DNA from 2 places in the Pseudoxanthomonas suwonensis 11-1 genome. Region 1 is predicted to be linked to the other one. Evidence: riboswitches for the same ligand, from Rfam matches in the RefSeq annotation. Region 1 holds a riboswitch; the other holds the start of a gene.
The links. A riboswitch is a leader RNA that binds a small molecule or an ion and turns the genes downstream of it on or off. The one in region 1 is predicted to bind cobalamin.
Positions count from the first base shown of each region.

Region 2: it holds a riboswitch for cobalamin, as region 1 does, so the genes downstream of both, btuB (TonB-dependent vitamin B12 receptor) here and PSESU_RS00265 (ribonucleoside-diphosphate reductase subunit alpha) in region 1, are expected to answer to the same signal.

Region 1 covers NC_014924.1:55,764-66,050, forward strand. Annotated here, with positions in the region: gene PSESU_RS00225 (TIGR00266 family protein) at 1-223, opposite strand, end outside; gene PSESU_RS00230 (acid phosphatase) at 321-1,175, opposite strand; gene PSESU_RS00235 (rhomboid family intramembrane serine protease) at 1,247-2,023, opposite strand; gene queF (NADPH-dependent 7-cyano-7-deazaguanine reductase QueF) at 2,285-3,103, opposite strand; gene PSESU_RS00245 (EamA family transporter) at 3,150-4,010, opposite strand; gene PSESU_RS00250 (alpha/beta hydrolase) at 4,112-4,777, shown strand; gene zapE (cell division protein ZapE) at 4,774-5,910, shown strand; gene PSESU_RS00260 (DUF998 domain-containing protein) at 5,914-6,531, opposite strand; cobalamin riboswitch at 6,616-6,831, shown strand; gene PSESU_RS00265 (ribonucleoside-diphosphate reductase subunit alpha) at 7,008-9,452, shown strand; gene PSESU_RS00270 (ribonucleotide-diphosphate reductase subunit beta) at 9,613-10,287, shown strand, end outside.
Region 2 covers NC_014924.1:2,712,408-2,722,694, forward strand. Annotated here, with positions in the region: gene PSESU_RS12395 (DEAD/DEAH box helicase) at 1-414, shown strand, start outside; gene queD (6-carboxytetrahydropterin synthase QueD) at 546-899, shown strand; gene PSESU_RS12405 (phasin family protein) at 1,108-1,491, shown strand; gene bioD (dethiobiotin synthase) at 1,641-2,324, opposite strand; gene PSESU_RS12415 (GAF domain-containing protein) at 2,431-2,916, shown strand; cobalamin riboswitch at 2,982-3,216, shown strand; gene btuB (TonB-dependent vitamin B12 receptor) at 3,345-5,207, shown strand; gene PSESU_RS12425 (DUF885 domain-containing protein) at 5,257-7,038, opposite strand; gene dinB (DNA polymerase IV) at 7,129-8,223, opposite strand; gene fabA (3-hydroxyacyl-[acyl-carrier-protein] dehydratase FabA) at 8,410-8,925, shown strand; gene fabB (beta-ketoacyl-ACP synthase I) at 8,928-10,139, shown strand; gene PSESU_RS12445 (amidohydrolase family protein) at 10,159-10,287, shown strand, end outside.

The DNA of each region.
Region 1 (10,287 bases):
GGCTGCGGCCGCCCTGGCGCGGCGGAGGCGGCGGCACCGACGCCGGGTCGCCCGGCACGCCATCGACCAGCTCGGCGATGTTGCGCACCGGCAGCCAGTCGCCCATGCCCTCGCGCCAGGCCAGCAGGCCGGGATTGCGCGTGGCCTCGGCGCGCGCGCTGTCGGTGTCCATCGGGCCGATGCGGCGGTTGCTTGCGGGGTCGTGCAGGTACCACTGGGTCATGGCGGCCTCCTTGGGAAATCGGCAGGCCGAGTCTAGGGCCTCCGGCCGCCGGGGGGGTGCCGGAGGTTGGTACGGGCCGCGCCGGCGCGGCGTCGGTTCAGCCAGCCGCGGCGGGCATGGCCAGGGCGGCGGCCTCGGCGGCGCAATCGCGGGCGGGCACGCGTCCGGCGGCGCGGGCCGCGGCCAGTTCGCGGCGGGCGGCATCCAGGTCGGCCAGGTAGGCCGGTTCGGACTGCAGGCGGGCGAAGGTAGCCGCACCCATGAACTGGCCCTCGATCACGTCGGTAGTCCAGTGCACGTTGCACACCACCCGGCTCTCGCCGAAGGCGCGGCCGCGCGCCAGCAGGGTGTCGCCGCGTTCCGGCGCGGCCGAGGCCAGCACCAGCGACCACAGCGTGCCGATCGCGGTGTGCCCGGACGGATAGGAGCCGCTGTGCGCCAGGTCCGCCTCGTCCTCCGGGGTGCAGGTCGGCGCCTTGTTGGACAGGAACGGGCGCGGACGCTTGTACAGGTCCTTGGCGGTGCGGGTCGAGCGCGCGGCGTCGGCCAGGGTGCGGCGCAGCAGGCGCCAGGTCGCCGGGGTGTGCGCTACGTCGATCTCCACGCCGAGGGCGCAGGCGAACAGCGGGGCCGCCTGCGGGAAGTCGAGGTCGGCATCGACCGCGGCCTGGGCGAAGCGCGGGGTATCGCGCAGGGCGAGCGCGGCACGCATGCGCGCCTGGTCCAGGCCCGCGGCCTCGCCGGCAGGCGGCGGAGGCAGCAGGGCGGCGCTGTCGGGAATGGCGTCGTCGGCCAGGTAGCCGATCGCGCGGCCGGGGCGGCTTTCGGGCACGCCGTCGGCGGCCAGGCCGGGCGCGGGCGGGGTCGGGCGCGCGCTGCAACCGGCCAGTGCCGTGGCCAGCAGGACGAGGACGAGGACGGGGCGGCGGCGCGCCTGCGCGGTGCGATGCATGAGGGGTCCTGCGGACACGGGAGCGGCCGCCATTATCCGCGCGCCATGCACCAGCAACGAGCGCCGGTTCGCTATTCCTCCGGCAGGCCTGGCCGCGGGCGCGGGGTGAAGCGCAGGACCACGCCGCGGCCGGGCGGCTGCTGGCGCTGCCACAGCACCGGCACCTCGCGCGGGGCGACCGGTTCGAGCTCGTCGGCATCGCGTCCGGCCAGGGTCGCGGCTTCCTCCTCGTCCTCCCAGCTGTAGCGCGGGCGCGGCGGCAGCGGATCGGCCCGCCACCACAGCAGTCCGGCGACCACGCCGGCCAGGCCGCCGCCGAGGTGCGACTGCCAGGAAATCCCCGGCTCGTGCGGCAGCACGGTCATCAGCATGCCGCCATAGAACAGCACGCCGATCATGCCGGCGGCAATCGAGGCGCGGTCCCGGCGGCGCAGGCCGAGCACCGCGATCATGAACATCAGGCCATGGGTCAGGCCGCTGGCGCCGAGATGGCGGCTGCCGGCCTCGCCGAGCAGCCAGGCGCCCAGTCCCGAGCCCAGCCACAGCAAAGGCAGCGCACGCAGGGTGGCGCGCGGATAGACCGCGCCGGCCAGGGTGCCGAGGATCAGGATCGCGCCGGCATTGGCGCCGAGGTGTTCCGGCGAGCCATGCAGCAGCGGTGCGGCCAGCAGGCCCAGCCACTGCCCCAGGTCGCGTGGCGACACCGCCAGCGCGCCCACGTCCAGCGCGGGCTGGGAGACGAACACCACCAGCAGCAGGAAGACGAAGGCCAGGCTGGCATTGAAGGCGCGCAGGATCCGGTGGCGGTCGCCGCCGGGCTGTGACGCGGGGTTGGATGAGGTGTCCATTCCCCCTGCATGGCGCCGGCCTGCGGCCGAATCAACCGGGCCCGGGCAAAAAGAAGGGCGCGGAAACCGCGCCCAAGCATTGCTCAGCCCTGCCGGGAGAGAGGGACAGGTGGAACGGGACCACCAGGCCCGCGCTCGTGCCGCGGGCCGATTGGCCAGGCGGAGGGGATCTGCGCGCCGGGCCGGGGAGACTGCAGGGCCAAGTTGTCACAGCCTCCGTTAACGTTTCATCTGGAGGCCGTGAAGCGCGCATTGCCGCTGTTACTGGCGCAGGTCCCGCTCTGCGCCGGGTGCCGGCTGGCCCGGCGTGGCCCGCCACGGATTGATGTCCAGCCCGCCGCGCCGCGTATAGCGCGCCTCGACCGATAGCCACTGCGGCTGGCAACGCGCCAGCACGTCCAGGAAGATCTGCTCCACGCACTGCTCGTGGAAGCCGGCGTGCTCGCGGTAGCCGGCGATGTAGCGCAGCAGGCTGCCACGGTCGATGCGCGGCCCCAGGTAGCGCAGGTGCACGCTGCCCCAGTCGGGCTGGCCGGTGACCGGGCAGTTGGACTTGAGCATGCCCGAATGCAGGTACTCCTCGACCACCTCGCCCGCATCGGCGCGCAGCACTTCCGCCTGCGGCGGACCGTAGTGGTCGATGTCCACGTCGGCGTCGTCGACGCTGGTGCCTTCCTGGCCCCCGGCCATCGGCGGCAGGCCGAACCGGACCTCGACAGGAGCGCCGGCGGCACGCGAGAGATCGTCGACCACGCGCAGGCGCAGGGCCTCGGCATCGTCGAAGCGGGCCGCGTTGAGCGAGTTGAGGTAGAGCTTGAACGACTTGGACTCGACCAGGCAGGGCGAATCGGCCGGTACCACCACGGTGGCGGTGCCGGCCTGCGGGCGGCCGCGGCCATCCAGCCAGCCAAGTTCGTAGGCATGCCAGCGGTCGTGGCCGATGAAGGGAAGCGCGGTACCGGGGGCCAGCCCAAGCTCGGCGCGGGCACCGGCACGCGGGATCGGGAACAGCAGCGTCGGGTCGTAACGGGTCGGGTAGGCGACCTCGCGACCGAGGCTGGAATCCTGGGGAGTATTCATCGGCACATTCTAGGCAGCCATGCCTGCATGGCGCTTGTCCGGCGCTTCAGCGCGTGGAGGCCAGCGCAATCAGCGCGATGGCGAGGATGGCCAGGGCGATGGCCGCGCGGTTGAGTCCGGAGGTGCGCTCGCGGAAGGCCAGCACGCCGACCAGGGTGCCCAGCACCACCACGCCGATGTTCATGGTCGCGAACACCGTGGCCGGGCTGTCCGGCAGGGCCTGGTGCGCGCGCACGTAGAACACGATGTTGCCGAAGTTGAGCAGGCCCAGGCCGAGGCCCGCGGCGGCGTGGCGCAGGCCCGGGCGCATGCCGTCGCGCAGCATCCGCCACAGCTGGATCGCGGACATGCCGAAGAACGCCAGCACGAAGGCCACCAGCAGCGCCGCCGAGGCAGGGGTGCCGGACATGGCCAGCTGCTTGAGCATCACGTCGACCAGGGCGAAGCCCGCCCACACCGCCAGCAGCAGGAGCCAGCCGCGGCGGTCGGGCGCCGAGTCCGCAGGGCGCGCGAGGATGCCCAGCACCGCCAGCAGGCCCAGGCCGATGCCGGCCAGCTTCAGGGCCCCGGCGCGCTCGCCGAAGAACACGAAGGCCGCGCCCAGCGACAGCAGCAGCGACAGGCGCTGTGACACGTCGGTGCGGACGATGCCGGCGTGGCGTACCGCAGCGGCCAGCACCAGGAACAGCGTCGGCAGCACCGCCGCCAGCACCAGCAGTGCGACCCAGGGCGCGTCCGGCTGGTGCAGGGACGCGGCCGGCGGCTTCAGCAGCCAGGCCGAGAGCAGGGCCGCGGCCAGGTAGTTCCAGGTGATCATCTGGCCCACGTCCCAGCCGCGCCGCGGCGCCAGCTTCAGCAGTACCGAGACCAGGACACTGCAGGTGACGCTGAGCAGGAGGAAGTGCATGCGGAGGGTGGGCCGGAACGGGCGGTCATTGTCGCCGGGCCGGGCCCCCGCGGCGACCGCCTTCGCACCGGGTCCTCGCGGGCGGTCTGTATCATGTGCGCATGAGCCAGAGCGCCTTTCCCGACCAGTCCACCACCCTGATGCTCGACGGCCCGGCCGGCGAGCTGGAAGTGGCGGTGGACCTGCCCGAGCCCGCCGATGCCCGTCCGCTGGTGGCGGTGGTCTGCCATCCGCTGCCCACCGAGGGCGGCACCATGCACAACAAGGTCGTGACCATGGTGGCGCGCGCGCTGCGCGAGCTTGGCGCGACCACGGTGCGCTTCAACTTCCGCGGCACCGGCGGCTCCGGCGGCGAGTTCGACCGCGGCGTCGGCGAACGCGAGGACCTGCGTGCGGTGGTCGACTGGGTGCGCGCCGCGCGGCCCGGCCAGGCCCTGTGGCTGGCCGGTTTCAGCTTCGGCTCCTACGTGGGCCTGTCCAGCGCCGCCGAGCTCGCTCCCGATGCGCTCATCTCGATCGCCCCGCCGGTATCCGGCCGTGGCTGGGACTTCTCCGGCATCGAGGTTCCCGAGGTGCCGTGGCTGGTTGTGCAGGGCGACCAGGACGAGATCGTCGACCCGCAGGCGGTGTACGACTGGATCGACACGCTGGAGCGCAAGCCGCAGCTGGTGCGCATGCCCGAGACCAGCCATTTCTTCCACCGCAGGCTGATCGACCTGCGCGGCGCGATCCAGCACGAGGTCAAGGGCTGGCTGCCGCAGGCATGACCGCAGGTCCCGTACGCACCCCGTCCCGGGTCTACGCCGAGGGCGCCGCTGCCGGGCGCTGGCGCGATGATCCGGCCCAGCATCCGGCACTGGGCGAGCTGGACCGCATCCACCAGGGCCTGCTGGCGCCGGCCGACGGCGGGCTGCTGTCGCGCCTGCTGTCGCGCCCGCCGCGGCCGGTGCAGGGCCTGTACTACTGGGGCGAGGTCGGGCGCGGCAAGACCTTCGTGGTCGACCTGTTCTACGAATCGCTGCCGCTGCCGGTGTACTCGCCGGGCATCGGCAAGCCGCAGGTCAGCAACGGCAAGTACCGCACCCACTTCCACCGCTTCATGCGCGGCGTGCACGAGCGCCTGCGCGACTACGCCGGTGAGGCCGACCCGCTGGCGCTGGTCGCCCGGCGCTGGCGCGGCTCGCTGAAGGTGCTGGTGCTGGACGAGTTCTTCGTCACCGACATCGGCGACGCGATGCTGCTGGCGCGCCTGCTGGAGCGGATGTTCGCCGAGGGCGTGACCCTGGTGACCACCTCCAACACCGCGCCGGAGAACCTGTACCGCGACGGCCTGCAGCGCGCCAGCTTCCTGCCGGCGATCGACCTGCTGCAACGGCACTGCGTGGTGCTGCGCTCGGATGGCCAGGAGGACTACCGCCTGCGCGCGCTGACCCGCTCGCCGGTGTACCGCTCGCCGCTGGATGCGGGCGCCGATGCCTGGCTGGCCGAGCGCTGGCGCGAGCTGAGCGGTGGCGACGCGGCCCATGCGTGCAATATCGAGATCGATGCGCGCAAGATCCCGGTGCGCGGCCGCGGCAAGAGCATCGCCTGGTTCGACTTCGCCGCGCTGTGCGAAGGCCCGCGTGGCACCACCGACTACATCGAGATCGCGCGCGAGTTCAACACCGTGCTGCTGGGCGGGATCCCGCGCATGGACGCATTGAACGAGGACGCGGCGCGGCGCTTCGTCAACCTGGTCGACGAGCTATACGACCGCCAGGTCAACCTGGTGTGCACCGCCGACGCGCAGCCGACCGGGCTGTACGCAGGCCATCGCCTGCAGGGTGCGTTCGAGCGCACCGCCTCGCGCCTGATCGAGATGCAGAGCGCCGAGTACCTCGGCACCCGGCACCGCGCCTGAGCCTCAGCGCCGCGTGCCGGCGCGCAGCTGCCAGGCGCACAGGCCGAGCCAAGCCAGGTAGAGCGCGATCACGGCCTTCTGCGAGGCGCCACGCGGCAGCTCGCGCCACAGCGCATGCGCCCACAGCCCGGCGAAGGCCAGCATCGCCAGCGGCAGCAGGATCCGCCCCGTCGCGCGCCAGCGCGGATCGTGCCGCAGCGTGGCCGACTGCAGCAGCATGCCGCTGCCTACCAGCAGGAAGGCCGACATCGCCGAGATGCGGTGGACCAGCACGCCCAGCTCGTCCACCGGGTATCCCGGCGCCGGGCCGGGCCACATGGCGGTGACCGCCAGTGCCGCCGCGCCGATGACCAGCAGGACCGGCACCAGCACGTGTCGCGCCGCCGGCAGCAGGCTGCGGTGGACCTGCACCGCCAGAACCGCCACGCCCAGCGCCAGTCCGTAGTACGCACAGCGCAGCCACGCGCCCCATTCGCCGCTCAGGTACAGGCTCAGCGGCGCCTGCCACGGGTCGTAACCAGGGCGCAGGAACTGCACCGCCACCGCGGCCAGCAGGAAGTGGAACACCGAGGCCAGGACCAGCAGGCTGGCAGTGGCGTCGCGGGAGGGCTGGATCGTCATGCGCGGGAGTTTCGCAGAACCGTTCCGGTGAGGTGCGCCATGGCGCATTTCTACAAGATATGGTTGACCAGTGGCATGCGGCCACACTATGTTGTGTCTGTCGGTTCCGGTGGCCCAAGGCCACCGGATTAAAAGGGAAGTCCGGTGGGCCGCAAGGCGAATCCGGCACTGCCCCGCAGCGGTAACCGGAAACGAACCCGCGTCAATGCACTGGGCCACGGGCCTGGGAAGCAGCGGCAGTAGGCGAGGCCAGGCCTCACGTCCGGAAGTCCGAAGACCTGCCGACAGCCGCGCGAAGCACACCGCGCGGTGCCGGTCGTGGATCCCCGGAGGGGGGAGGGCTGGTGAAGCATGGACCGCCGCAGCCGCGCTGCGTCGCGGCCATTGCGACGCTGCCTCCGCATCCTGCGTTCCGCACCGGATCCGAGTCCTTCGAGGGAGGGACACGGCGTGCATCACGCAACGGAGGATGCGCAATGACGTCCCAGGACACCTCTTCGCCGGTCGCCACGCCGGCGGATCCCGTCGTGGCCGCCGCACGCGCGGCACGGGCCATCGACCCGAACGACCACGTGCCACTGCCACCGGCCGCCAGCGGATCCGCGCACCCGCCCGAGGCCGAGGCCACCACCTGGATCACCAAGGAGGCCGGCAACCGGCGCCTGGCGTTCGATCCGGCGCGCCTGGAGCGCAGCATCGATGTAATCGCGGCCGGGTTCCCGCAGCTGGAGATCGGCGACTACAAGCGCGCCGTGCTCGGCTTCGTCGCGCGCAAACCGGCGCTGTCGGCCGACGACCTGGTCGACCACCTGATCCGCGAGGCCGAAGCGCGGGTGGACCTCACCGCACCGGAATGGGAGCGGTTCGCCGCGCGCCTGTACCTGCGCCGGCTGTACAAGCGCGCCAGCCGCAACCGCTTCTACGACGCCGGGCAGAAGTACGGCTCCTACGTCGGCCTGCAGGAGAGCCTGGCCGACCGCGGCATCTATTCCAACGACATCCTGCGCGCGTACTCCAAGGAAGAGCTGGAGGAAGCCGGGCGCATGATCGAGCCCGAGCGCGACAAGCTGTTCGCCTACAACGGCCTGTACCTGCTGGCCACGCGCTACCTGGCCACCGATACCGCCCGCAACGTCTACGAGCTGCCGCAGGAACGCTGGCTGACCATCGCCTTGTACCTGATGCAGGAGGAAAAGCCACGCGAGCGGCGCATGCAGCTGGTGGGCGAGGCGTACTGGGCGCTGTCCAACCTGTACATGACCGTGGCAACGCCGACCCTGCAGAACGCGGGCAAGGTGGGCGGCCAGCTGTCCAGCTGCTTCATCGACACGGTCGACGACAGCCTGCAGGGCATCTACGACTCCAACACCGACATCGCCCGCGTGTCCAAGGGTGGCGGCGGCGTGGGTGCCTACCTGGGCTACGTGCGCGCCGCCGGCGCGCCGATCCGCGGCGTGCCCAATTCCTCCGGCGGCGTGGTGCCATGGATCAAGCAGCTCAACAACACCGCCGTGTCGGTGGACCAGCTCGGCCAGCGCAAGGGCGCGGTGGCGGTGTACTTGGACATCTGGCACCGCGACATCGAGGCCTTCCTCGACCTGCGCCTGAACAACGGCGACCAGCGCCTGCGCGCGCACGACGTGTTCACCGCGGTGTGCATCCCGGACCTGTTCATGGAGGCGGTGGAGCGGCGCGGCGACTGGTACCTGTTCGACCCGCACGAGGTGAAGCAGGCCAAGGGTTGGTACCTGCAGGACTTTTACGACGAGAGGCGCGGCGAGGGCAGCTTCCGCAGCAAGTACCAGGAGCTGGTCGAGGACGGGCGCATCGGGCGCAGGACGGTCAAGGCGATCGACCTGTTCAAGCGGATCATGGTTTCGCAGCTGGAGACCGGCAACCCGTTCATGTTCTACCGCGACGAGGTCAACCGGAAGAACCCGAACAAGCACTGCGGCACGGTGTATTCGTCCAACCTGTGCACCGAGATCCTGCAGAACCAGAGTCCGACCCGGATGATCCAGGAGGTCATCTCCGGCAACCAGATCGTGACCACCAGGCAGGCCGGCGACTTCGTGGTCTGCAACCTGTCCTCGATCAACCTGGGCCGCGCGGTGGTCCAGGCCGATGGCCAGGGCGACCTGATCAGCGACGTGCTCGAGCGCCTGGTGCCGATCCAGGTGCGCATGCTCGACAACGTCATCGACCTCAACCAGCTGCCGGTGCCGCAGGCGACCATCACCAACCGCAGGTACCGCGCGATCGGCCTGGGCACCTTCGGCTGGCACCACCTGCTGGCGCTCAAGGGCATCCACTGGGATTCGAAGGAGGCCGAGGACTACAGCGACGCGCTGTACGAGCGGATCAACCGCCTGGCGATCCAGGCCAGCATGGAGCTGGCGAAGGAAAAGGGCACCTACCCCGCGTTCCCCGGCAGCGACTGGCACACCGGCGCCTACTTCCGCGAGCGCGGCTACAACTCGCCCGAGTGGCTGGACCTGGCCGCGCAGGTGGCGGTCAACGGCCTGCGCAACGGCTGGCTGCTGGCGGTGGCGCCGAACATGTCCACCGCACAGATCGCCGGATCCAGCGCCTCGATCGACCCGGTCTACTCGGCGTTCTACTACGAGGAAAAGAAGGACTACCGCCGCCCGGTGGCCGCCCCCGGCCTGTCTCTGGAAACCTGGCCCTACTACGAGAAGGGCGCGTGGAAGGTGGACCAGTTCGCCTCGGTGCGGCAGAACGCGCGCCGCCAGCGGCACGTGGACCAGGCGATCAGCTTCAACCTCTACGTGCCCTCGTCGATCCGCGCTTCGGTGCTGCTGGAGCTGCACCTGGAGGGCTGGCGGCAGGGCCTGAAGACGACGTACTACGTGCGCTCGAACGATATCGACGTGGCCGAGTGCGAATGGTGCAGTAGCTGACTGCGCGTTCGCGCTAGTCAGGTTCCACGGTTCGCGCTGCGAACCGCGGGCCCCGCTCCGCATTCCTCCATACCCCCGCGCCTTCGGCGCGCCCCCTGACTCAGGGGGCTTTCCTCCAGAGGGCTGGCTGCAGAAGGCGGCCGGCAAAGAGAGAAGAACAATGAACGTTGTTGCTGCACCGCGAACCGCTACCCGGCTGGATCGCATCCGCATCCTCGAGCCGCGCCATCCCAACCGTTCGACCGGCATCATCAACGGCACGACCTCGGGCATCCTCAACTGGAACGACATCCCCTACCCGTCGTTCTATCGTGCCTACAAGGAGCTCTCGACCAATTTCTGGATCCCGGACGAGGTCGACATGAAGAGCGACGCGCGCCAGTACGGCGAGCTGTCGGCGCGCGAGAAGAACGCCTTCGACTCCATCATCGGCCTGCTGGCCACCCTGGACTCGCCGCAGACCCGCTTCATCTACAACGTGGCCGAGTACATCACCGATCCGGCGGCGCATGCCAACGCGGCGATCATCGGCCAGCAGGAGGTGATCCACAACGAGAGCTACAGCTACGTGCTGGCCTCGATCACCGACCTGGCCAACCAGAACCGGGTGTTCGAGATCGCGCGAACCCACCCGACCATCCTGCGCCGCAACGCCCCGATCATGGCCGCGTACGACGACTTCATGCGCGAGAAGACCGCCGAGACCCTGCTGCGTGCCCTTATCCAGTCCTCGATCCTGGAAGGCATCAACTTCTATTCCGGCTTCGCCTACTTCTACAACCTGGTGCGGCAGAACCGGATGGCCGGCACCGGCAAGATCATCAGCTTCATCAAC
Region 2 (10,287 bases), 760 kb from region 1:
GTCGCCGAGGACTACGTGCACCGCATCGGCCGCACCGGCCGCAACGGCGCCAACGGCGAGGCCCTGTCGCTGGTCTCGCAGGAAGACGCGAAGTACCTGCGCCAGATCGTACGCATGCTCGGCCGCGACATGGAAATCCGCGACCTGCCAGGCTTCGAGCCGCAGGTCCCGATCCGCTGGGGCAACAGCGCCCCGGGCAAGGCCGAGCAGCCGGGCGGGCAGCGTCCGCCGCGCAAGCCGGGTGGCGGCCGTGGCCGTCGTCCGTCGGGCGGTGGCGAAGGCCAGGCCCACGCCCACGCCGGCAACCGCGGCGGCAACGGCCGTAGCGGCGCCCGCGCTCCGGCGGCGGCGCATGCGCACCAGCGCAACCAGCAGCGCAACGGCGGCGGCCCGCGCCGCGACGCCAACCGCTGATCCGCACGGGTCACCGGCATGAAGGAACGGCAGCCTCGGCTGCCGTTCCTGTTCATGGCTCCCCGGGTCCCCACGCACTACCCCGCATGCGGCATTGCCCGCCTGCCCCGGCCAGCACGACAATCACCCCCATGGAAATCTTCAAGGTCTTCACCCTCGAGGCGGCGCACCGCCTACCCAACGTGCCGCAGGGCCACAAGTGCTCGCGCCTGCACGGCCACTCGTTCCGGGTGGAGCTGCACGTGGAAGGTCCGGTCGATCCGCAGGCCGGCTGGGTGATGGACTTCGCCGACCTCAAGGCCGCGTTCAAGCCGCTGTACGAGCAGCTGGACCACCACTACCTCAACGACATCCCCGGCCTGGACAACCCGACCAGCGAGAACCTGGCCGCGTGGATCTGGGACAAGCTCAAGCCTGCGGTGCCGCTGCTGAGCGAGGTCGTGGTCCACGAGACCTGCACCTCCGGCTGCCGCTACCGCGGCTGAGCCCTGCCGCGCGACCCTGCCCGCGGCTGCCTGCGACCGGCCGGGCCCTGGCCGTGCATCCCCAACCCGAAGCCCTGCCCCCGCCCACCGGGGCGTTTACGTGCGCGCCTTCACAAACCCGGCTACCGCCATACCGGGAATGTTGCAATGCACAAAGGACGTGGGTATGCTGCATCGCACCATAAGGTGATCCGTCAGGGAGCCGACCATGTCCTACCAGTTCAACGAGCAGTTCAGCGCCTACACCCACCAGTTCGCCGCCGTCGCCGCGCGGATGAACCGCCTGGCCCTGGAGAACGCCGAGACCCTGTTCGGTGTGCAGCTGCGCACCCTGGAGAAGAACGTCGAGGCCACCACCAGCTACCTCGGCGAGCTCGCCGAGGCCCGCGACCTGGATGCCTACCGCAGCCTGCTGCCGAAGGGCCTGCAGATCGCCCGTGACAATGCCGAGCGTGTCGCCGCCGCCGGCCAGGAAGTCATCGGCCTGACCCTCAAGACCGGTGAAGCCCTCGGCGAGCTGGCCAAGAACCAGTTCGAGGCCGCCACCAGCCAGGTGCAGGCCACCGTCGCCAAGGCCGCCCGCAAGCGCTGAGGCGTCACCGGGCTCCGGCCCGGGAAACAGTTCCAAGTCTTTGCGCGGTTCCCCTCCCCCGCGCAAACCCAGGCCCGACAGCATCCCCTCCCGCTGTCGGGCCTTTTTTTGTCCGCGATTCCAGAGGGCGGGCTTTGCTGCGCTGCGCTTCAGGCGCCCAGCGACAGCGCCGCCGCCAGCCGCGCCGGATCCGGCGCCGGCGAATACGGCAGCCGCCCCAGGCAGGGCGCATCCAGCCGCGCCCGAAGCAGTTCGAAGTTCCCGTCGCGGCAGGCCATGTCCGGGTCGACCTCGCTGGCGATCCAGCCGGCCAGCCGGAAGCCATCGGCGGCGATCGCCCGCGCGCTCAGGCGGGCATGGTTGAGGCAGCCCAGGCGCATGCCGACCACCAGCACCACCGGTGCATCCAGCGCGCGCGCCAGGTCGGCCTGGTCGATACCGGCCGCCAGCGGCGCGGCCCAGCCGCCCACGCCCTCGACCACGACCACGTCGGCCTGCGCGCGCAGGCGGGCGAATGCCTCCAGCAACGGCGGCAACGTGACCTCGACGCCGGCCGCGCGCGTGGCCAGTTCCGGTGCCAGCGGCTCGGGCAAGGCGAACGGATTGAGGTCCGCGTAGGCCGGCCGCGGATCGCTCGCCGCCTGCAGGGCCAGCGCGTCCTCGTTGCGCCAGGCGCCTTCGATGCGTTCGCAGCCGCTGGCCACCGGCTTCATCCCAACGGCACGGCGTCCGACCGCGCGCAGGGCATGCAGCAGGGTGCAGCTGGCGAGGGTCTTGCCGGCGCCGGTATCGGTGCCGGTGACGTAGAGGCGATCGACGTTGCGCAGGTCCATGCCGGTTCCAGTGGGCCGCCAGGTGCGGCCGGCGGATCATACGCGCCACGCAGCATCCCGCCTCGCGCCGCGATGGCGGGTGGAGGCTGCGGGTAACATTGCGCACATGTCATTCACCACCATCCCGCTTACCGGCAGCAAGCCGGAACAGTACGACCAGCTCCTGTCCCAGGTGCGTGGCCTGCTGCACGGCGAACGCGACCGCGTCGCCAATGCCGCCAACCTGTCCTCGCTGGTCTACCACGCCCTGCCCGCGCTCAACTGGGTCGGCTTCTACTTCTACGACGGTACCGAACTGGTCGTGGGGCCGTTCCAGGGCCTGCCGGCCTGCGTGCGCATCCCGCTGGACAAGGGCGTATGCGGCGCGGCCGCCAGCACCCGCCAGACCCAGCGCGTGGCCGACGTGCATGCCTTCCCGGGCCATATCGCCTGCGACTCGGCCTCGCGTTCGGAACTGGTGGTGCCGCTGGTCGATGGCGACACCCTGGTCGGCGTGTTCGACCTGGACAGCCCCGAGCCTGGCCGCTTCGATGCCGAGGACCAGGCCGGCCTGGAAGCCATCGCCGCCGCCTTCGTGCAGTCGCTGCGCTGACCGCGGGCACGGCCGCACGGCATGCCTGCCATCCCTCTCCTTTGCCCGCCCTCGCCGATAGGCATAGACTGCGCGCACTTTCGGGTGACCGCGGCATGGGCCGCGGTTGAAACGGGAAGCCGGTGACGCCGGCGCGGCCGCCAGGCCACGCGGACATTCCGGCGCTGCCCCCGCAACGGTAAGCAGGACAAGTCCGGGCACACCGCCACTGTGCAAACGCATGGGAAGGCGCCCGGATGGAGCAGGCCACGCGCCTGTTCGCCCGCGAGCCCGGAGACCGGCCCGGAAGACGACTGGTTGCGATGCGGAGGGCATTGCGGGCGGCAGACGCGTGTCGCCCTCGCGCACGTGCCTGGCGTTTGCATCGTCTCCTGCCTGCAGCCTCCACCGATCCGTCGCGCGGGCGTGCGCGACTCCAGGAGAGATGCATGAAATCTTCCCCGTTCCCTCCCCTCTGCCTTGCCGTGGCCGCTGCCCTGGCGCCTGCCAGCGCCTCTGCGCTGGATGCCGCCACCGACCTCGACGAGGTCGTGGTCACTGCCACCCGTACCGTCCAGTCCGTGCACGAGGCACTGGTGCCGGTGCAGGTGATCGACCGCGCCACGATCGAGCGCAGCCAGGCCAGCTCGCTGCAGGACCTGCTGCGTGGCCGCGCCGGCATCAACCTGTCCAACCAGGGCGGGCACGGCAAGGTCAGCGCGCTGATGCTGCGCGGCACAGAATCCGACCATGTGCTGATGCTGGTCGATGGCATGCGCATCGGCGCGGCCAGCAACGGCATGCCGGCGCTGCAGGACATACCGCTGGACCAGATCGAACGGATCGAGATCGTGCGCGGCCCGCGCTCCAGCCTCTACGGCTCGGAGGCGATCGGCGGCGTGATCCAGGTGTTCACCCGCGGCGCCGGACAAGGCCTGCGCCAGGACCTGCGCATCGGCGTGGGCAGTCACGAGCTGCGCGAGGCCAGTGCCGGCCTGTCCTGGCGCGGCAGGCGCGGCTGGGTCTCGGCCCGCGCCGGGCATCGCGAGGAGGAAGGCATAAACGCCTGCCGCGGCACTGCCGCCGGCTGGGGCGCGGGCTGCTATGTCGACGAGCCCGACCGCGACGGCCATCGCAACACCTCGATCAACCTGCGTGGCGGCATGAAGCTGGGCGAGGACGTGGAAGTGCAGGCCCACGTGCTGGATTCGGACAGCCGCAACGAGTACGACGGCAGCGTGTTCGGTGGCAACGAGGCCGACAACCTGCAGCAGGTCGTCGGTGGCCGGCTCGACTGGCGCATCGCCGAGCGCGTTTCGCTGCAGGCCCAGCTCGGTCGCACCCGCGACGACGCATACGGCTACCACCGCGAGGGCGCCAGCCGCAGCCTGGTGAACGTGTTCCGCACCCGCCGCGACCTGGCCTCGGTGCAGATGGATGCCGGCTTCGGCGAGGAACAGCTGCTCAGCGCCGGCCTGGACTGGCAGGACGACCACGTCACCAGCGCCAACGGCTTCGACCGCGACCGCCGCGACAACCTCGGCGCCTTCGTCGAGTACCAGGGCCGCTTCGGCGCGCATTCGCTGCAGGCCAGCGTGCGCAACGACGACAACGCCCAGTTCGGCGACCACGCCACCGGCAGCCTCGGCTACGGCTTCGCCATCAACGGGACATGGCGCCTGGCCGCCAGCGCCGGCACCGGCTTCAAGGCACCGACCTTCAACGACCTGTACTACCCCGGCTTCAGCAACCCGCTGCTTGAGCCGGAGGAGTCGCGCAGCGTGAACCTCGGCGTGCACGGCCAGGGCGATGGCTGGAGCCTGGGCGTGGACGTGTTCCAGACCCGGATCGACGAGCTGATCGGCTACGACACCGGCTTCAACCTGGTGAACATCGACCGCGCCCGCATCCGCGGCGCCGAGCTGACCGCGGCCACCGCGCTGGCCGGCTTCGACCTGGCGCTGGAACTGAGCTGGCTGGACCCGCGCAACGAGAGCGACGGCATCAACGACGGCAACTGGCTGCCGCGCCGCGCACGCCGCACCGGCCGCATCGACGTGGACCGCCGCTTCGGCGTATTCAACGCCGGCCTGAGCGTCACCGGCGCCAGCAACCGCCATGACGATGTCGCCAACACCACCCGCCTGGGTGGCTACGGCCTGGTCGACCTGCGCCTGGAGTGGGAGCTGTCGCCGGCCTGGACCCTGCAGGCCAAGGCCAGCAACGTGTTCGACCGCAGCTACGAGACGGTGGCCTGGTACAACCAGCCCGGCCGCGAATACGCCCTCGCCCTGCAGTACCGCACGCCGTAGGCCCGGATGGCAGGCGCCGCGATGGCGCCTGCCGCCGCGCGGCGGTCCGTCAGCGCTTCGCCTTCTCCGCCGCGATGAAGGCGCGCACCTCGCGCTCCAGGGTCGACAGTGGTACCGCGCCCAGGCCCAGCACCTTGTCGTGGAAGGCCTTCTGGTCGAAGCGGTCGCCGAGTTCGTGCTCGGCCTCGCGGCGCAGGTCCAGCAGGGTGCGGTAGCCGATGTAGTAGGACAGCGCCTGGCCCGGCCAGGAGACGTAGCGGTCGACCTCGTTGACCACGTCGATCTGCGCCAGCGCGGTATGGCTGGCCAGGTAGTCGATCGCCTGCTGCCGGCTCCAGCCGTACTCGTGCAGCCCGGTGTCGATCACCAGGCGGGCGGCGCGCCACATCTCGAAGGTCAGGCGGCCGAACTCCTCGTAGGGAGTCTCGTAGATCCCCATCTGCGTGCCCAGCCACTCGGTGTACAGGCCCCAGCCCTCGCCATAGCCGGAGAAGTAGACCTGCTGGCGGAACTCCGGGCGCTCCGGCGCTTCCAGCGCCAACGCCGCCTGCAGGCTGTGGCCGGGCGCGCACTCGTGCAGCACCAGCGCCGGCAGGTTGTACAGCGGCCGCGACGGCAGGTCGTAGGTGTTGAACAGGCACGACTCCAGGCCGCCACGGCCGGAGGTGTAGTTGGGGGCGATGTCGTCCGGCACCGGGCGGATGGTGAAGCGGTAGCGCGGCAGCGTGCCGAGCACGTGGTTGAGCTCGCCGTCGATGCGCTTGGCGTGGTACGAGGCGGCGGCGATCAGCTCGCGCGGGGTTTTCGCGTAGAACCGCGGATCGGTGCGCAGGAACTGCAGGAATTCGGCGAAGCTGCCCTTGAACCCGACCCGCTCCATCACCTCGCGCATCTCCGCCGAGATCCGCTCCACCTCAGACAGGCCGAGCTGGTGGATCTGCTCCGGGGTCATGTCGAGGGTGACGTATTCGCGGATCTGGCTGCGGTAGAAATCCGCCCCGCCCGGCAGGTCGCGTGCGGACACCGTGGTGCGGGTGCGCGGCAGGTACTCGTTGCGGAAATAGTCCAGCAGCCCGGCGTAGGCCGGCACCACCTGTTCCAGCACCACCTTGCGGCCTTCCTCGCGCAGGGCCTGGCGCACCGCTGGCGGGATCGACGCCGGGATCTGGTCGAACACGTCCAGCGCGGGGTTGCCGGCGCCGGTGCGGGTGTACGGCTCGATGGTGCGGTCACGGCCGTCCAGCGAGGCGCGCGGCACGCTCCAGCCGCGGGCCAGGCCGGCTTCCATGTTGGCGCGCTGGTCGGCGAAGTAGCGCGGCACGTCGCGCAGTCGTTCGATGAAACGCCGCCACTCCGCCTCGCTGCGGTACGGCGCCCACGGCACCACCTCGGCCCAGAAGAAGCTGTCGCTGTTGAACGGCGCCTCCCATGTACGCCAGCGCGCGTTGTCGAGGTCGGCCTCGACCATCGCCCGGAACACCTCGGCGTTGATGCGCTCCTCGCCCGCAAGTCCGCCGACCGGGATCCGGTCCAGCCTGCGCAGCACCTCCTCCCACCAGGCGATGCGTCGCTCCCAGTCGGCCGGGGCTACGCCCGGCATCCGCTCGCCCTGCTGCCAGCGGCCATCGACGCGGACATGGCCGTACTCGGCCTGGCGCCGTTCCCACTCCTCGGCGTACAGCGCGTGCAGGGCCTGCACCGCGGCATCGGCGGAAGCGGCTACCGGCCCCGCGGGCGCGGCCACGGCGGACGGGGCCAGGCCGGCGGCCAGCGTGGGCGTCAGCAGCAGGGACAGGACGAGGACCGGCAGGCGGCGGGAGGAAGGTGGCATGGACTCTCCGGAAGGCGGAACGGCAGCGGCCATGCCGGTCCGCACTGCGCGGACCGGAACGGCCATGGGCATGTTAGCCGGGCAGTCCGCTCAGCCGGCCACGGCGAACAGGTCGCCCTGCGGCATGGCCTCGTCGGCGTCGCGGAACCCGGACAGCCCCACGCCCACAAGGCGGTAGCGGGTTTCCGCCGGCAGCGACACCCGCTCGCGCAGTGCGCAGGCCAGGTCGGCCAGCTCGGCGGCCGAGGCTGGCGGCCGCTCGAGGGTCAGACTGCGGGTGAGGATGCGGAACTGCGCGGTCTTGAGCTTGAGCACCACGGTGTGGCCGTCGCGCCCGGCGCGGCGCGAGGCGTTCCAGGTCTTTTCCGCCAACTGCCGGATCGCCGGTTCCAGTGCCTCCAGCGGCAGGTCCCCGGCGAAGGTGTCCTCGGAGGAGACCGAACGCACCGGCTGGTCCGGCTCCACCGGGCGCTCGTCGATCCCGCGGGCGCGCCGGTACAGGGCCGCACCGAAACTGCCGAAGCGCTGCTGCAGCTCCTCCAGCGGCCGCGACCGCAGCTCGCCCACGGTGGCGATCCCCAGCTCCGCGAGCTTGCCCTGCATGACCTTGCCCACCCCCGGGATGCGCTCCACCGGCAGCGGGGTCAGGAACCGCTCCACGTGCTGGGGACGGATCACGAACAGGCCGTCGGGCTTGTTCCAGTCCGAGGCGATCTTGGCCAGGAACTTGTTGGGCGCCACCCCGGCCGAGGCGGTCAGCCCGGTCTCGGCGCGGATCTTCGCGCGGATCGCCTCGGCTACCGCGGTGGCGCTGGGCAGGCCGGTCCTGGGCGTGGTGACATCCAGGTAGGCTTCGTCCAGCGACAGCGGCTCCACCAGGTCGGTGTGCTCGAGCATGATCTCCCGCACCTGGCGCGAGACCGCCTTGTAGCGGACGAAATCCGGCGGCACGAACACCGCGTCCGGGCACAGGCGCTCGGCACGCAGCGCCGGCATGGCCGAGCGCACCCCGAACTTGCGGGCCTCGTAGGAGGCGGCGCAGACCACCGAGCGCGCCCCGCGCCAGGCCACCACGACCGGGCGGCCGCGCAGCGAGGGGGCGTCGCGCTGCTCCACCGACGCGTAGAACGCATCCATGTCCACGTGGATGATCTTGCGCTGGGCGGGAACGGGCGGGGACTGCATCGCCCGCCATTGTCGCCCACCCGGGCGCACGGGGTGCGACCGGAAGCCGCACGGCTTGGCCTGCCCGCTCCGGACCCCGGCGGATGGCGCCTCCGGCGTGAACCGCATCCCCGCCTTCACGGGTTAAACATTTGATTGAAACGCCGGCCTCGGGCACGCTTCAGTGCTTTCTCCACCGGATTCCGCATGAACCGCGCTTCTTCGTTCACCCGCGAGCAGCTGGAGGCCAGCGGCCGCGGTGAACTGTTCGCCACCGGCGACGCCCGCCTGCCCGCCGACCCGATGCTGATGTTCGACCGCATCGTCGAGATCAACGAGGACGGCGGCAAGTACGGCAAGGGCTTCATCCGCGCCGAGCTCGACATCCGCCCGGACCTCTGGTTCTTCCAGTGCCATTTCATCGGCGATCCGGTGATGCCCGGCTGCCTGGGCCTTGACGCCATGTGGCAGCTGGTCGGCTTCTACCTGACCTGGCTGGGCGCCCCGGGCCGCGGCCGCGCCCTGGGCTGCGGCGAGGTCAAGTTCTTCGGCCAGGTGCTGCCGACCGCCAGGCTGGTCACCTACGAGATCGACATCAGCCGCGTGATCAACCGCAAGCTGGTGATGGCCCAGGCCGATGCGCGCATGCTGGTCGACGGTCGCGAGATCTACACCGCCAAGGACCTGCGCGTGGGCCTGTTCACCTCGACGGAGGACTTCTGACCATGCGTCGCGTCGCCATTACCGGCATGGGCATCGCCTCCTGCCTGGGCAACGACCTGGACACCGTCTCGGCCGCGCTGCGCGAAGGGCGCGCCGGCATCCGCCACCTGCCCGACGCCGCCGAGCACGGCCTGCGCAGCCAGGTCGGCGGTGCGGTGGACCTGGACCTGGACGCGGTGATCGACCGCAAGCTCAAGCGCTTCATGAGCGACGCGGCGGCCTACAGCTACGTCTCCCTGCGCGACGCCGTCGCCGACGCCGGCCTGGACGAGGCCCTGGTGAGCCATCCGCGCACCGGCCTGGTCGCCGGTTCCGGCGGCGGTTCCAGCCACTGGCAGGTGGAGACCGCCGACCTGCTGCGCGCCAAGGGCGTGCGCAAGGTCGGCCCGTACATGGTCCCGCGCACGATGTGCTCGACGGTGTCCGCCAACCTCGCCACCGCGTTCAGGATCAAGGGCGTCAGCTATTCGATCAGCGCCGCCTGCGCGACCTCGGCGCACTGCATCGGCGCGGCCGCGGACCTGATCCGGCACGGCGCGCAGGACATCGTGTTCGCCGGTGGCGGCGAGGACCTGGACTGGACCATGAGCGTGATGTTCGACGCCATGGGCGCGCTGTCGTCCTCGTACAACGAAACCCCGGAGAAGGCCTCGCGTCCCTACGATGCCGGCCGCGACGGCTTCGTCATCGCCGGCGGCGGCGGCATGCTGGTGCTGGAGGACTGGGACCACGCGGTGGCCCGCGGTGCGCGCATCCACGCCGAGCTGGTCGGCTACGGCGTGACCTCCGACGGCGCCGACATGGTGGCCCCGTCCGGCGAGGGCGCGGTGCGCTGCATGCACATGGCGATGGAGAACCTGGGCGGCCGCAAGGTCGACTACCTCAACACCCACGGCACGTCGACCCCGCTGGGCGACATCGTCGAGCTCAATGCGGTGCGCGAGGTGTTCGGCGACGACCTGCCGCCGATCTCCTCGACCAAGGCGCTGTCCGGGCACTCGCTCGGTGCGGCCAGCGTGCACGAGGCGATCTACAGCCTGCTGATGATGCGCGACGGCTTCATCGCCGGCTCGGCCAACATCGAGACCCTGGACCCGAAGGCCGAGGGCTTCCCGATCGCGCGCGAGAGCCGCGATGCGCAGCTGGACGTGGTGATGTCCAACAGCTTCGGCTTCGGCGGCACCAACGCGACCCTGGTGTTCGCGCGGGTGTAACCCGCACTGCCGTAGCGGCATGCGGAAAAAGCCCGGCGCAAGCCGGGCTTTTCTTTTTGCGGAAGAACGTCACTCACCATCGCCGCCGGGCTGCCACGGCAGCATGGTGATGGCCGTGGATGTGACGACGTGCGCTGATGCGGACAAG